3 regions of the Paenibacillus sp. FSL H3-0469 genome follow, and region 2 is predicted to be linked to each of the others. Evidence: riboswitches for the same ligand, from Rfam matches in the RefSeq annotation. Region 2 holds a riboswitch; each other region holds the start of a gene.
What was found. A riboswitch is a leader RNA that binds a small molecule or an ion and turns the genes downstream of it on or off. The one in region 2 is predicted to bind cobalamin.
Positions count from the first base shown of each region.

Region 1 (4,699 bases), 590 kb from region 2:
CTGCTCGGCGCGCGGTGGCTGAAGGAAGCGCGGAGTCTTGAGCCATTCGACCGGCTGCCGCTGGCCTTCTATCACAGCAGTGAACGTGAAGGCGGACCGCTGGATTATGATGCGCTGCTGGATCTGGTAGTCCGCAAAGCGGGCAATGACAAGGAGACAGTGTACCGGTTCCTGGACTGGTCGCAGCATAGCTGGCTGTTCGCAAGCTCAGGCAAGAAGCTATGGCCGAATTACAAGCGGGCCGTGCTGAGGTATTTCCTGAAGAGCGACCGCGAGGCGTTCAAGAACCGGGAATTCCGCAAAACCCATCTCGACACAGCAACGCCTGCTATGCAGACTGTCTACAATGAAGCCCGCGCCCAGCTGGCTTCGCCGCTGGCGCGGTGGGTCAGCCGCAGCCGATTTCAAATCCTGATCTCAGGGAGCATCCTCGGGATCATTCTGATTGCGGCGGTTATCCTGCTGAGCCAGCTAGGGGGACGCGGCAAGGATACAGCTGCGCCGGTGGCCAGCCCCAGCCCGCTTCCGGCAGTGACCGGACAAGCCGCTGTAGCGGCTCCCGTCTCTGTCCGGCTTATCGGCGGCGGGAATAACGGCGGTGATACAGGGACTGGCGGAAACGCGGAGGGCGGAGCAGGAAGTGGAGAAGCGGGTAAGAAGAACGGCGTGAAGCTGTTGTTCAGCTTCACTGATGCTGCGGAATGCTCCGCCTTCAAGCCGGAGCGGATCGGTGTGGAGTCCGCCAGCGGCGTTACGGACTATGAGGTTAAGGCAACGGTTAGCAGTTGCCAGGTTGCAGCAGGAGCCGGAGCAGACGGCGGTGCTAAGGGTGAGGCAGGTGCCGGAGCGGACGGCGGTGCGAAGGGTGAGGCAGGAGCCGGAGCGGACGGCGGTGCCAAGGCTGAGGCAGGTGCCGGAGTGGACGGCGATGCGAAGGGTGAAGCAGGCGCCGGAGTGGACGGCGATGCGAAGGGTGAAGCAGGAGCCGGAGTGGACGGCGATGCGAGCGGTAAGGCAGGCGCCGGAGTAGACGGCGATGCGAAGGGTGAAGCAGGTGCCGGAGCGGACGGCGATGCGGACAGTGGAGCCGCCGCCTCTCCAGCGGCGGCGGGGAATCTTCCGTCACGCGTATACGAGGTGACGGTGGAGCTATCAGCAGGCGCGAAGCTGGCGGCGGGTGATATGATCACCGCCGGAAGATACTCGCTGAAGCTGGCGGCAGATCCGGGCAGCGCCCCGGAAGCTACAGCTACAGCCGCGCCTAGTGCGGAGCCATCCGCTTCCGCAAGCCCGGAAGCGGACACGGATGCGGAATAACACAGCGGCCATAAGCAGGCTGCGTAAGCTTTTAACTAACGCGATCGGGTAGTGCTCAGAGTAATTCAATCGACATATGTGAATTGTAGCCTATAAGTGCGCTGATGTCCGAAAGAAGCTTCTCAATTGCACTTCGTACACTAGAATCAGGCATAATGGAGTTAATATGGCGTTCTGTTGTATTTGGTGCAGTAGATTTTTGGGATTTGGCCCGGCTGAGGGGATTTGCCGGAATTGATGGTATGAAGTGCAACAGAATGCGTTATCAGCTGCTTTTATACTAATTCTGATGTACATAATACAATCGGCCTTCTGCCGGTGTCTCCATAGGTGCGCTAGTGTGTTGATTAGCAGTAGACCAACGTCTTGATTAGCAGCAGAAGAGTAACTTTTTATAGTCCTGAATAGTACGATGTGCCGGAGGAGCGGGCATGTGCTGTTCAGGATTTTTGTGCGGAATGGGCTGAGCTTTGGGGGAGCTGGAATAGATGTAGCTTGTCTATAGACATACAGGGGAATAGTCGATATGATGGTTTGAGAATATTAAAATTTAATAAGCTTGAGGAAAAGGTGCAGATTGCCTTAGAGACCGCGCGCTGTCGCTAGCAGATGCTGGCAGGGCTATGTCTAATAGAGGAATCTGCTTAAAAGGGAAGCCCGGTGCAAGTCCGGCGCGGTCCCGCCACTGTAAATACGGAGCAACTCCTGAAGAGCCACTGTCTGCTAAGCGGATGGGAAGGCGGGGGAAGCGGTGAAGTATGAGCCAGGAGACCTGCCTTTTTCGATGTTGTTTCTATTCTTCGGGGGTAAGAATGTGAAGCAGATGCTGATATTGGCGAGGGCTGTATGTGCTGTATAGTATGTAATGTGGGAGAGTAATCAACTCCCTCAGCCGCCCTGTGCGAAAGTTCTTCCCCGGCCGCCCTGCATAGGGCGGTCTTTAGGTTGCTGCTCTATCTGCGTAAGGAAGCAGGATTTATCCATTCTATTTCAGGAAAGAGGTTAGTTATGAAGAACCATTCTCTATCATTCAGGTTCACACGGTTGGGACTTGCTGTTATCATGCTGTTTGCACTGCTGGGAGCAGCCGTAGCCCCGGCAGGACAAGCTGCTGCTGCACAGGCAGGCGGAACTTCCGCACCGGCGGTATCCGCTCTGCCCGCAAGTGAGGCAGCCAGTGTGACCGCTGCGGTCTATGCTACTGCAGAATACATGCTGAAGAACGGAGTCCAGTCGGACTGGCAGGCGATTGGCCTTGCACAAGCAGGCTACAAGGTTCCAGCCAGCTATCTGAAGGCGCTTGAAGGTAAGCTGAGTGAGGCTAAGGGTGTTTTTGCCAGAGCTACGGACTATGCCCGCATCACACTTGCTGTTAAGGCACTGGGCGGCGACCCTGAGAAGGTGGCAGGCTATAACCTGATCGAGAAGCTCTACAATCACGAGGCAATTACCGGCCAGACGCTGAATAATCCGGTCTATGCACTGCTGGCTCTGGATTCCGGCAGTTATACAATCCCGGCAAATGCGAAATGGACACAGTCTAAGCTGCTGGCAGAGATTCTGGCGAAGCAAAACCCGGACGGCGGCTTCACCCTGACCACGGGTGCGAGTGATCCGGATATGACAGCGATGACGCTGAATGCACTGGCTGGACACAAGCAGGAAGCAGCCGTGAATACTGCTGGTCAGCGGGCGGCAGCCTGGCTGGCTAAGGCACAGGACAAGAACGGCGGATATGGCGACAGCAGCGAGAGTGTGGCTCAGGCCATTATCGGTCTGTCTGCCTTCGGCATTGATCCGGCGGGAGCAGAGTACACCAAAGGCCAGATCAATCTGGTCAGCAAGCTGCTGAGCTTCAGCGCAGAGGGTGGCGGATTCGTCCACACTGCGGGCGGCAGCTCCAATCCGCTCTCAACGGAGCAGGCTCTGGAGGCTTTGGTAGCGTACAAGCTGTTTGGTACAGGCGGCAAGCTCTTTGATTTTAGCGGCACACCAGTGAAGAATCCTCAGGTAAGTGTCTCGGTTACTGTGGAAGGTCCAAATGGAACCTTGGCTGAGGGCAGCGTGTACGCCGGAAATGTACTTAAGGCACTGGAAAAGACAGCCGCCGCTAAGCGCCTGGCCCTGGTCAATGAAGCAGGCAATTATGTGACGGGGATCGGCGGCGTGATTGCGGGTACTTTTGGCGGATATGATGGCTGGATGTATGTGGTTGCCCGCGGCGGAGCATGGATCTATCCAAGTGTAGGGATGGGCGATTTCGCGCTGGAGGAGAATGACCGCATAGTAGTCTATTATGGCGGGGACAACACGCAGGTGGTTGATGCCGTAACCGTGACTCCCGCACAGCCGCAGCCTGGACAAGAGCTGAAGGTGCAGGTAACCCAGAAGCAATGGGTATGGAATGAGGCGACCTTCACCTCTGATCCGGTAACTTCACCGGCAGCAGGCGTACAGGTAACCATCGGCGGTAAAACAGCAGTTACAGATGCTGCGGGCGTGGCTGTTGTGGTCGGAGGTCTGCCGGCGAATAAATATACCCTGACGGTTACGGGATATCTGAAGGATAAAACCCCAGCAGTTGTCCGTCATACGGTCCCGGTAACGGTGGCTTCTGCGGCGGCGGACCGTCCGGCTTTTGCCGATGTGAAGTCGATCTCGCCTTGGGCGCTGGAGTCGGTATACACGGCGTATGACCGCAAGCTGATGAATGGTGTGAGTGAGGGCAGTCTGCTGTTTGCACCGAAAAAGAATATTACTCGTGCTGAATTTGCAGCACTGCTGCTGCGCTTAACCGGGAACGAGCCGTCTGCGGCGTCTTCCGCTGGGGCCTTCAGTGATGTTAAGGCGGGTACATGGTATTATGGAACAGTGAACCGCGCGAAGGAGTTAGGTATTATCAGCGGCGTGAGCGCCACGACGTTCAAACCGGACGGGCTGGTTACACGCCAGGATATGGCTGTGATGATGGTTAGAGCTTTTAAGCTGGATGCAGCTGGAGCCGGAGCAGGCGCTGGTAAGTTCAGCGACGAAGATAAAATTAGTGACTATGCATTGTCCGCTGTCCGCACGGTAACGGGACTTGGATATATGAGCGGCACCGGCGGCGCATTTGAGCCTACTGCTGTGGTAACCCGTGAGATGGCTGCTGCTGTAGCGGTTAGATTGCCATAGTTGAGTAAGAGTAGGGGATGGTATAGTTTAGTTGAAAGTTCCATTCCGCTGCAGGATGGGTGCTGTACGCTGGGGCGGACAATAAGTGGATAAATGACATCTAATTTGGCAGGATTTGCTGCAAAGCGGGAGTTAGTTGGAAAAACAACACTTATTCACGCCCGAAGCTCCCGTATGATGGGTTGTGGGCAGAATTAGATGCCTGAAA
Region 1 covers NZ_CP150302.1:5,633,506-5,638,204, forward strand. The annotation lists gene NSS83_RS24710 (hypothetical protein) at 1-1,317, shown strand, start outside; cobalamin riboswitch at 1,919-2,112, shown strand; gene NSS83_RS24715 (S-layer homology domain-containing protein) at 2,326-4,491, shown strand.
Region 1: another riboswitch for cobalamin. It lies ahead of NSS83_RS24715 (S-layer homology domain-containing protein); the one in region 2 lies ahead of NSS83_RS22235 (anaerobic ribonucleoside triphosphate reductase).

Region 2 (4,699 bases):
TCTGCCATTCCAATGAAGCCCAGCGACAGACTGCCGTGCTTCAGCAGTTCGCCTACGCTGTCATCAGGGGCAAGCTGCTCGCCGCCCTCCCAGACGCCTTCACGCATCATGAAATCGGAGGCTTTGGCCTTCTGGGAAGCCTGAATACGGAAGCGGTGCAGCAGGCCGTCGAGCGCAATATCCATATAGTGAGTGAGGTCATCGAAGAACCCTTCTTCATCAGCAGCGAGACGGCGGTTGGTTATCGTGCCGTGGGCCAGACCAAGACGCACCAGGTTGAGCGTGTTGAAGGACAGGTTGCCTTTGCCGGAGCAGTGGTTACGTCCGAAGCGGTCGCCGAGCACACGGGTGCGGCAGCCCATGGTAGCGAATTCGGTATCCGGGTCAGCCGGATCATAATATTGCATATTCAACGGAGCGTCCAGGTTGGCGAAGTTCGGATACAATCTGCGCGCCGAGCACTCGGCTGCCTTCAGGAACAGCTCGTAGTTAGGATCACCCGGCTGCTGGTTGATGCCTTGCTTACATTTGAAGATCTGAATCGGGAACACCGGCGTCTCTCCGCTGCCCAGTCCGTTCATGGTGGCCGTCAGCAGCGAGCTGATCACAAGCTGGCCCTCCGGGGAGGTACAGGTGCCGTAGTTGATGCTGGTAAAAGGAATCTGTCCGCCGGAGCGGCTGGACATCGTATTCAGGTTATGTACCATACTCTCTGCGGCCTGCAGAGTCTCGCTCTCTGTCTCCTTAAGGGCAAAACGGAAGGCGCGCGGATACTGCTCAGCCAGATCGCTGCGGCTCATCGTAATCTCCCCAAGCTCAGACACTTCTGCATTCTCCTCGAAATACTCCAGACCTTTGCGGAAGAGCTTGGAGAAGGATTTGGTAACATAAGGGGCCAGATCATAATCCAGCTTGTTGGCGGATACGCCGCCGTATTGCGCATTCTGCTGTGACTGGAAAATAATCGCCACCAGCGACATCGCCGTCATAATCGAGTTGGGAGGCCGTACACTGCCGTTGCCGGTATTGAAGCCTTCACGGAGAAGCCGTTCGAACGGAATGAAGATGCAGTTCGTGGTTCCAATGGCGTATTGATCAAGGTCATGTACATAGACGACATTATCCAAGGTAGCCTGTACCAGCTGTGGCGGCATGGTGAAGTTGCGGGCATACCATTTGGAGTATTCACTGCCGAACTTGCTCATTTTGCCGGAAAAGCTCTCCCCGTTCAGGTTGGCGTTCTCGCGCAGCAGATCCAGATCCCGGCTGTCGATAATATCCCGTCCCAGATGAATGACCTCTTCCAAAAGATCCTCCTGTGCAGCTTGTCCTTCGTTATAACGTTTCTCCAGCAGTGTCATTATATAACTCTCTCCTCTCGGGTATTGTAAGCGTTAAAAAAGCACCTCCGGCCGGGAAGGCCGGAAATGCCCGAATGCAGGATGCAAAGCTCCAGAAAGCGGAAATTTGCCTGTGGTCTGGGTGGAATATACGAGCAGACAAGGGACGAATAGCTTTCGCCCGTTCTTGTATATTCCGCAGAGCCGATACCTGAAGATAATCATTTGATCGTCCTCAGGTATCGGCAGCCTCTGGCCCGATTGACGGAAGGCTAACTCTGCTATGGCAGGCCGCATACGGACACCTCCCCTGTTCCTCGCAGGAGTCTAAGCGGTGCCACCGAAACAGGCAGGTCTCCTGGCTTCCGGCAACTCCTCCGGCGCCTTCCCGGGGGGCTTATTCCGCCCCTTAGTGGCAATTAGCCGGAGAATGCGGCCCTGGGCATCGCACCCTGGGAGCATCCGGTTACAGTGGCGGGACCGCAGCGGCTTTGCACCGCGCTTCCCTATTAAGTCTCACCTCTATTACTAGGGGTGAAACACCTGTTTCTACTATATTTTGATATCGTTCAATAAACGTACCGCAATATATTGTGTTTGTAAATGTTTTTTTGCAATCCCGCACGGGGAGCGGGTTCGGCGCTTTTACTCACAGCTGATCCACAGTTAGTCCACAGGTAATCCACAACTTTCCTCTAAATCTGCCTTGAATTTTTCATAAATTCTCCGAAAATACGCCACAAAGAATCCATAAATAGAGTGCGTCTAATCCTCGTAATCTTTTTAACGAATATTGAGAGAGTAGCGGGGCGGGCAGGGGATTTGTGGGAAGCTTGGCGAAGCGGTACAATAAGAGGATAATCAGGGGGCAGGCAGATCAGATAATCAGGAGGGTGATTACGATGGCAATTGGCGAAGTGACCGTTATTCCGGTTGGCACAGGCAGTACCAGCCTCAGCAGCTATGTGGCCGAGATGCAGCGCGTGCTGGAGACGGTGGAGGGCATAACCTACGAGCTTACTTCCATGGGAACGATTATTGAAGGGCCGGTAGCGCGGATTCTGGCTGCGGTAGAAGCGCTGCATGAGTCGCCGTTCACCGCCGGGGCGCAGAGAGTCTCAACCTCGCTCAAGATCGACGACCGGCGCGACAAGCCCTCCACCAGCCGCAGCAAGCTGGAATCCGTGGAGCGCAAGCTGCAAGGAGAGTAACCATTATAGTATCTAATCAGAATTAACCGATAAGGAGCGGATTCTTCATGACAGAAGCAGCACAGCAGATCGGAATTCAAATGTATACATTGCGTGACCAGACGGAACGCGATTTCCTCGGTACACTGGCCAAGGTGGCAGAGATGGGGTACCACGCAGTGGAATTCGCCGGTTATTTCGGTGTATCTGCAGGGGAACTGCGCCGTAAGCTGGATGAGCTTGGCCTGGCTGCCCCTTCGGCGCATGTAGGCCTGGACTTCAGCAGTCTGGATAAGATGGAACAGGCATTAGCCAAAGAGATTGAATACGGTATAGAGCTCGGACTGCAATATATGATCACCCCGTCGGCACCGCTTCCGCCGAACCCTTCCATAGAGGATGTAACAAGAATCATTCCATTCCTGGAGAAGGCTTCCGCGATGGTCCGGGCGGCAGGGATGCAGTACGGTTATCACAACCATGATTATGAATTCGCAGAGGTTGACGGCAAGGCGGTCATCGATATCTGGCTGGAGCAGATTCCTGCGGAGCAGATGCTGGCAGAGTTCGATTTGGGCTGGGTACACAGGGGCGGAGCTAACCCGGCTCAATATGTATCACGGTACGCCGGACGTGTTCCGCTGGTCCACATTAAGGATTTCGGAGCAGACAATGAGGAGACTGATCTTGGAAAGGGAGAGGTAGATTTCCGGAGCGTCTTCGAGATCGCGGAGCAGAGCGGAATTCTCTATTATATTGTAGAACAAGAGGCTTATGAGGTATCCTCCCTTGCAAGCGCTAAGCTCGCGCTGGATTATTTCCGCGGGCTGGGACTGATGCACGGCTAATGCACGGCTGAGGATACAGCAACCAGCGGAAAAAGGGGTTGCGTTTTCCGCTGGAAGAGTTATAATATTTTTTGTTTGGCAGACACAGAGGTCTGTAGGCTGGTGTAGCTCAGGGGTAGAGCAACGCACTCGTAATGCGTAGGCCGGGGGTTCAATTCCCTTCACCAGCATATTTGTGAAGTCGATAGTGGCGCGGGTTTCCGGTTTTTTGGAACTGCGCCTTTTTTCTATACAAGCATCAACATCTACCATTCTTCTACCCTTTAGTTAAGTAGAGTGGGGAGCATATGGTTGGATGCTAGGAGGCAAGGATCTTATATGGGAAACCGGACATTCCTGGTTGTTACCAGTGCCGATACAGAGTGGATTGATTATGAGAATACAGCTTTCGAGACGAATAATTTTCTCGCTCCAGTATGGTTTTGTCTGGTCAGCCAAGACCAGTTTCAGCGCTATAGCAGCCAGCTTATGCAAGCTTGGAGCAAGATTCAACCCCATATGGACCAACCGGATGTGGAGGATTTGCCGGAGTGGGAACATTTTTCCGAGGCCTTCCAATGGCAGATTCCATGGGCGGATGCTGCAGAGCAATTGCGCCTGAGTTTACCGGGCACGCTGGCCCGTTTCCCGGCGCTTGCCACTCCTGTACAGGAGTGGCTGGAAACCTTATCGACCCATGTACAGCGTTATTCTGCTGCCGTTATTCATCTGGAGCTTTCGCAATATTTCTCGTTCACGGGCGATCCTGCCCTATATCTGAGAGATATTCAAGAGTACGTTACCCTCTGGCAGTCGCCGCAACCCTCGCAGGAGAAGGTCTGGCAGGGAGCAGCCGATAACTTTTATATGCTGAGTGGGGAGCATTTGCCATGGAGAGAACGAACGGCGGCTCAACCGGAGCAAGCTACCGATATTCAGCCAGCACAGTCCATTCCTACAGCATCCGGGAAGCGCCAGTCCAAATGGCGGCAGGAGCTCTACATCTGGTTACTTGCGATTCTATCCGCAGCCCTCTTATTTGCCGTCTATGTCAAGACCTCCAGGGGTTGGTTGGCGGTGCTCTGCTTCTTCATCCCCTCTCTGAGTATCGTTTTGTGGAATATAATTATCGGTCGTAAACAAACCTCCCGCCATCAGCTCGAAGCGGCTAGGACCTTGAAGAGGAACAGTCCCCCTTCTGATGCTGTGCTCAGAATTGAGTATTTCGACGGGCGTTCACCTATTGGGGCGGATGGCATGGAAATGGGTCCTTCGGAGGATAAAGCGTTACCGGATCTTATCCCCTGGCTGCAAATCCTGCAAGCAAAGGTGCTTTCATCTC
Region 2 covers NZ_CP150302.1:5,044,814-5,049,512, forward strand. The annotation lists gene NSS83_RS22235 (anaerobic ribonucleoside triphosphate reductase) at 1-1,361, opposite strand, end outside; cobalamin riboswitch at 1,671-1,902, opposite strand; gene NSS83_RS22240 (MTH1187 family thiamine-binding protein) at 2,243-2,551, shown strand; gene NSS83_RS22245 (sugar phosphate isomerase/epimerase) at 2,599-3,378, shown strand; tRNA gene NSS83_RS22250 (tRNA-Thr) at 3,477-3,548, shown strand; gene NSS83_RS22255 (hypothetical protein) at 3,697-4,699, shown strand, end outside.

Region 3 (4,699 bases), 1.6 Mb from region 2:
AATGAGAAGGATAAATCCCATTGGTGCGGCGGAAAGAGGGCTGGTGGAGGAAATGAGAGGGATAAATCCCACTGATGCGGCAGAAAGTGGACTGGATGAGGAAATGAGAAGGATAAATCCCATTGTTGCGGCGGAAAGAGGGCTGGAGGAGGAAATGAGAGGGATAAATCCCACTGATGCGGCAGAAAGTGGACTGGATGAGGAAATGAGAGGGATAAATCCCTCTGGTGCGGCGGAAAGTAGGCTGGAGGAGGAAATGAGAGGGATAAATCCCCTTGGTGCGGTGGAAAGTGGGCTGGATGAGGAAATGAGAAGGATAAATCCCTCTGGTGCGGCGGAAAGTGGGCTGGAGGAGGAAATGAGAGAGATAAATCCCTCTGGTGCGGCGGAAAGTGGGCTGGTGGAGGAAATGAAAGGGATAAATCCCGTTGGTGGGGTGAGAGGCTGACGGGTTGGATGTTGGGAGGGCATTAGTGCCCCTGAATTTGCTGAAAGTGGGCGATGAGCGGAAATGAAGAGCATTAGTGCACCTGAATCGGCCAAAAGTGGGCGTGAAGCAGAACTGAGGGGTATTGGCTCCAAAAGTAGCTGAAATGAAAACTACCTAATTAGTCTAACTAATCAATCCCCCCTACCTACCTACCTACCTACCTACCTACCTACCTACCTACCTACCTACCTACCTACCTACCTACGCCATCTAAACACCCTAATCAGGCTTTCATAAAGAACCCGGCAAATCTGCCACACCATCCGTATAAAACAGCTCAAACACCAGATCCTCGTTGTAGTTACCGAAGCCTTTCCCGAACAGGGTGAGACCGCCGATGTGCTCGGCATCCTCCTCGACAGAGAGCCGGAAGGTCCATTGTTTGTTACGGATGCCTACCTGATCGAGGGTGACTTCCGACAGCTTTTGCCCGTCCATGAAGGTGCCCGACTGCGTAATCCGCAGCTGCTTGAGCAGGCCGTATTGATTGGTGAGTGCAGGCCACCAGGCCGGGGTGTATTTTCCCGGATTATCTCCGTAGTCACCGGGGCTGGTCCAGAAGCCAAGCGATTGTCCGTTCAGCGTGAAGGTAATATCCGACGGCCAGTTATTGTTAATCGACGGGGCTTCGGAGGCGATCTCCATCGTGATGGCAAGCTCCTCCGGCTGCTGGCTGGACAGCAGGAAATTCGGGATTTTATACTCGACGAACCCCTTGCCGAACCAAAGAATTCCGGCGTTCACCCGCTCCTGGTCCCAGAAGTAACGGGGATCGTCGAAGTGCCCGATGACCCTCTCCGTCGTAGACAGTCCGCAGGTAGGCTCGATCTGGAAGTCGGAATAATGCCCCACCGGGATGTCCTTGCGGTATCCTCTGCGCGGAGTCCGGGCTTGTCCCGGAAAAACAATCTCTGCCCCGTCGGCGGCCAGTGTACAAATCTTCTGCAGCCCGCTTTTACCGGGAGCCATGTGGCTGGTGATCAGCCCGGCGGCTTCCAGCTTTCGCACATGCATGGTCATAATCGCACTGCTGAGCTTGAGGGCTGCGGCCAGCTCCTTCACGTTCATGGGCTTATCGGACAGCAGCCGCAGCATGTGCAGACGCACGGTACTGGACAGGGCCTCGTACACGGGCAGGGATTGTTCGGTTAGATCAAGTTTCATCAGATGCCTCCACGTTCAAGTTATATAGTTAATAATTATATTACTCAAATAAAATTTCTACAAGCCATGATTGGCTGCAGGACAGCTTTTCCAATTTATATCACAGACACGCTGAGCCGGGTCCGCTATGATGTGAGATGAATTAGCGATGAAACAAGGTGCTCTTGCCGGATGCGGCAAGGGATAACAGGGAATCGGGTGCAACTCCCGAGCGGTCCCGCCACTGTATGGAAGAGCTGCACTTCATGAGGTCACTCGGGAAGCCCCGGGGAAGACGAAGCCTGCGGCGCCTGTATTCCAAGCCAGGAGACCTACCTTGTCGACGCACACCACGACTCTACGCGGATAGGAGCGGTGTACGGATAGGTTAATGAGAAGAGGCGTTCTGCCCTGATGGACCGGAGGAATCTTGGAGCTTAGCGAGGGCACCGGTTGATAGCTGCGGGATACAAGGATACGGACCATAGTGATGGGACGAAGTAAGCCCCTTGTTCTGCTTGGCTTCAGGCTGCGCACTCCATCGAATTTGCCTGCGTACATACACTCCCACCCTTTAGGGTGGGTTTTTTGGGCTTTATGATCTTAGATTGGGAAATCAACAAACATGGAGGGTGACAAATGAAAAAACACAGAGGGTGGAGCTTTGCGGCACTGGTTGCCGGATTTACGGTCTACTTTATGCTGAACGAACCGGGTACGGCCCGCGCGATGCACATTATGGAAGGATTCCTGCCGGTAGGCTGGGCGGTGTTCTGGTGGGCGGCGTTTATCCCGTTCTTTGTGCTGGGAATCTTCAAGCTGAGAGTCATGACCCGGGAGAACCCGGAGCTGAAGCTGCTGCTGGGTCTGGCCGGGGCGTTTACCTTCGTTCTGTCCGCGCTCAAAATGCCTTCCGTTACCGGAAGCAGCTCCCACCCAACCGGTACCGGACTGGGTGCGGTAATGCTGGGGCCGCTGCCCATGAGCGTAATCGGCTCGATTGTCCTGCTGTTTCAGGCGCTGCTGCTGGCGCACGGCGGGATCACTACGCTTGGGGCCAATGCGTTCTCGATGGCGGTGGCGGGTCCTTTTGCCGGATATGCCGTGTATAAGCTGATGATGAAGCTGCCGGACCGCGAGAAGCTGGCTTTGTTCTGTGCGGCAGCGGTAGCTGATCTGAGTACGTATGTAGTGACTTCCTTTCAACTGGCGGTGGCTTTTCCGGCGGCGGATGGCGGCGTTCTGGCTTCTTTTCTCAAATTCGGGGGAATCTTTGCCGTGACGCAAATCCCGCTGGCCATCAGTGAAGGGTTGTTGACGGTACTGCTGTGGAATTGGCTGAAATCGTATAGCCCGAATGAATTGTCGCTGCTGAAACGCAAGGTGAACGGAGGAAGAGCCTAATGAGCAATAAAATGAAAAACGGACTGATGCTGCTGGTTGTTATTCTGCTGGTTATTCTGCCGCTGCTGCTGGTCAACGGGGAATTCGGCGGGGCGGATGATGCGGCTGAAGGTGTAATTACCGAGATTAATCCTGATTATAAGCCGTGGTTCAAGCCGCTGACTGAGCTCCCGGGGGAGACGGAGAGTATGCTGTTTGCATTGCAGGCAGCGATTGGTGCCGGAGTGATCGGTTATACCCTGGGGCTGCTCAAGGGCAAGCAAGGCGGGACGAAGCAGCATAGCAGCAAGTGATCCGGCGGATTGACGTTCTCTCCTACAATAATGCGCTGCGCCAGTTGTCCCCTATGTGGAAAAGCTCGTTCGCAGCCCTGATGTTCCTGCTCTCTTACACCGTACATCCGGTACTGCAGGCTGCAATCACCCTATGGATGATGTCCTGGTGTGTATTGCAGGCCCGTATTCCCTTCCGTGCTTATGGCATGCTGTTCGGCACAGCGCTGCTGTTCTATGCGCTTAGCGTACCGGCACTGCTCGTGGAATTCGGGCATCCGGCAGCGGGTCAGGCTGGTATATTCCCGCTTCCGGGACTGAACCTTCCGGTATATGTTACAGCGGCGGGGCTTCAGCGGGCAGGGGGGCTGCTGGCCAGAATCTCTGCTTGCATGAGCTGTTTCTTTTTCCTGATGTTCACTACTCCGTTTAGTGAGCTTTTGCAGGTGCTGCGCAGGCTGCGGATGCCGCAGATTGTCCTGGAGCTGATGCTGATTATGTACCGCTTCCTGTTCCTGCTGAGTGATGCAGCGCATGGTCTGCTGCTGGCCCGCAGACTGCGCGGAGGCCGCCGTGGCTACAAGGCTAGACTGCGGGAGACTGCGGCCATGGCAGGAGCGTTGTTCGGCAACACGATGCACCGTTATTACGGATTATCGCAGGGGCTGCTGGCGCGCGGATTCACAGACGAGATTATTCTCCCGCCATATACAGCGCGTCCTGTGCCGCGGCGCTATTCAATCCAGGCTTATGCCGGTATTGCGCTGCTGCTGCTGGCTGAAGCGTACTTTATCTCTAATACATGAAAGGAGCCGGCCATGGATCAGGAATCTAGCTTGGCTTGTGACGGAGTGGCGTTCCATTACCCGGATACGAAGGAGCCTGCGCTGCATGAACTGACGTTCTCCATTCCAGCAGGCAGCAAGACGGCGGTGCTTGGGCATAACGGTTCAGGCAAATCGACGCTCTTCCTGCATGCCGTCGGCATTCTGCGCCCGCAGCAGGGTACGGTTGTGCAAGGAGGGAAGGCATTATCCTACTCCAAAAAAGAGCTGGCCGCTCTGCGGCGGAGAGTGGGCCTGGTCTTCCAGGACCCCGAGCAGCAGCTGATCCTCAGCACACCGCTGGAGGATGTGTCATTCGGGCTGCGCGGCAGCGGCATGGCTGAACCGGCTATTGCTGCGCGCTGCCGGGAAGTCATGGAACTGCTGAATCTGACCGATCTGGGCGATAAACCGATTCACCAGCTTAGCCTGGGCCAGAAGAAACGCACGGCACTCGCCGGTGTGCTGGCTATGGAGCCGGAGCTGATTCTGCTGGATGAGCCGACCTCGTATCTGGACCCGTTATCGGAAACACAGATGCTGAAGGGACTTGAAGCCATACATGA
Region 3 covers NZ_CP150302.1:6,623,927-6,628,625, forward strand. The annotation lists gene NSS83_RS28870 (hypothetical protein) at 1-448, shown strand, start outside; gene NSS83_RS28875 (ArsR family transcriptional regulator) at 722-1,654, opposite strand; cobalamin riboswitch at 1,794-1,988, shown strand; gene NSS83_RS28880 (energy-coupling factor ABC transporter permease) at 2,273-3,037, shown strand; gene NSS83_RS28885 (energy-coupling factor ABC transporter substrate-binding protein) at 3,037-3,330, shown strand; gene cbiQ (cobalt ECF transporter T component CbiQ) at 3,327-4,115, shown strand; gene NSS83_RS28895 (ABC transporter ATP-binding protein) at 4,128-4,699, shown strand, end outside.
Region 3: another riboswitch for cobalamin. It lies ahead of NSS83_RS28880 (energy-coupling factor ABC transporter permease); the one in region 2 lies ahead of NSS83_RS22235 (anaerobic ribonucleoside triphosphate reductase).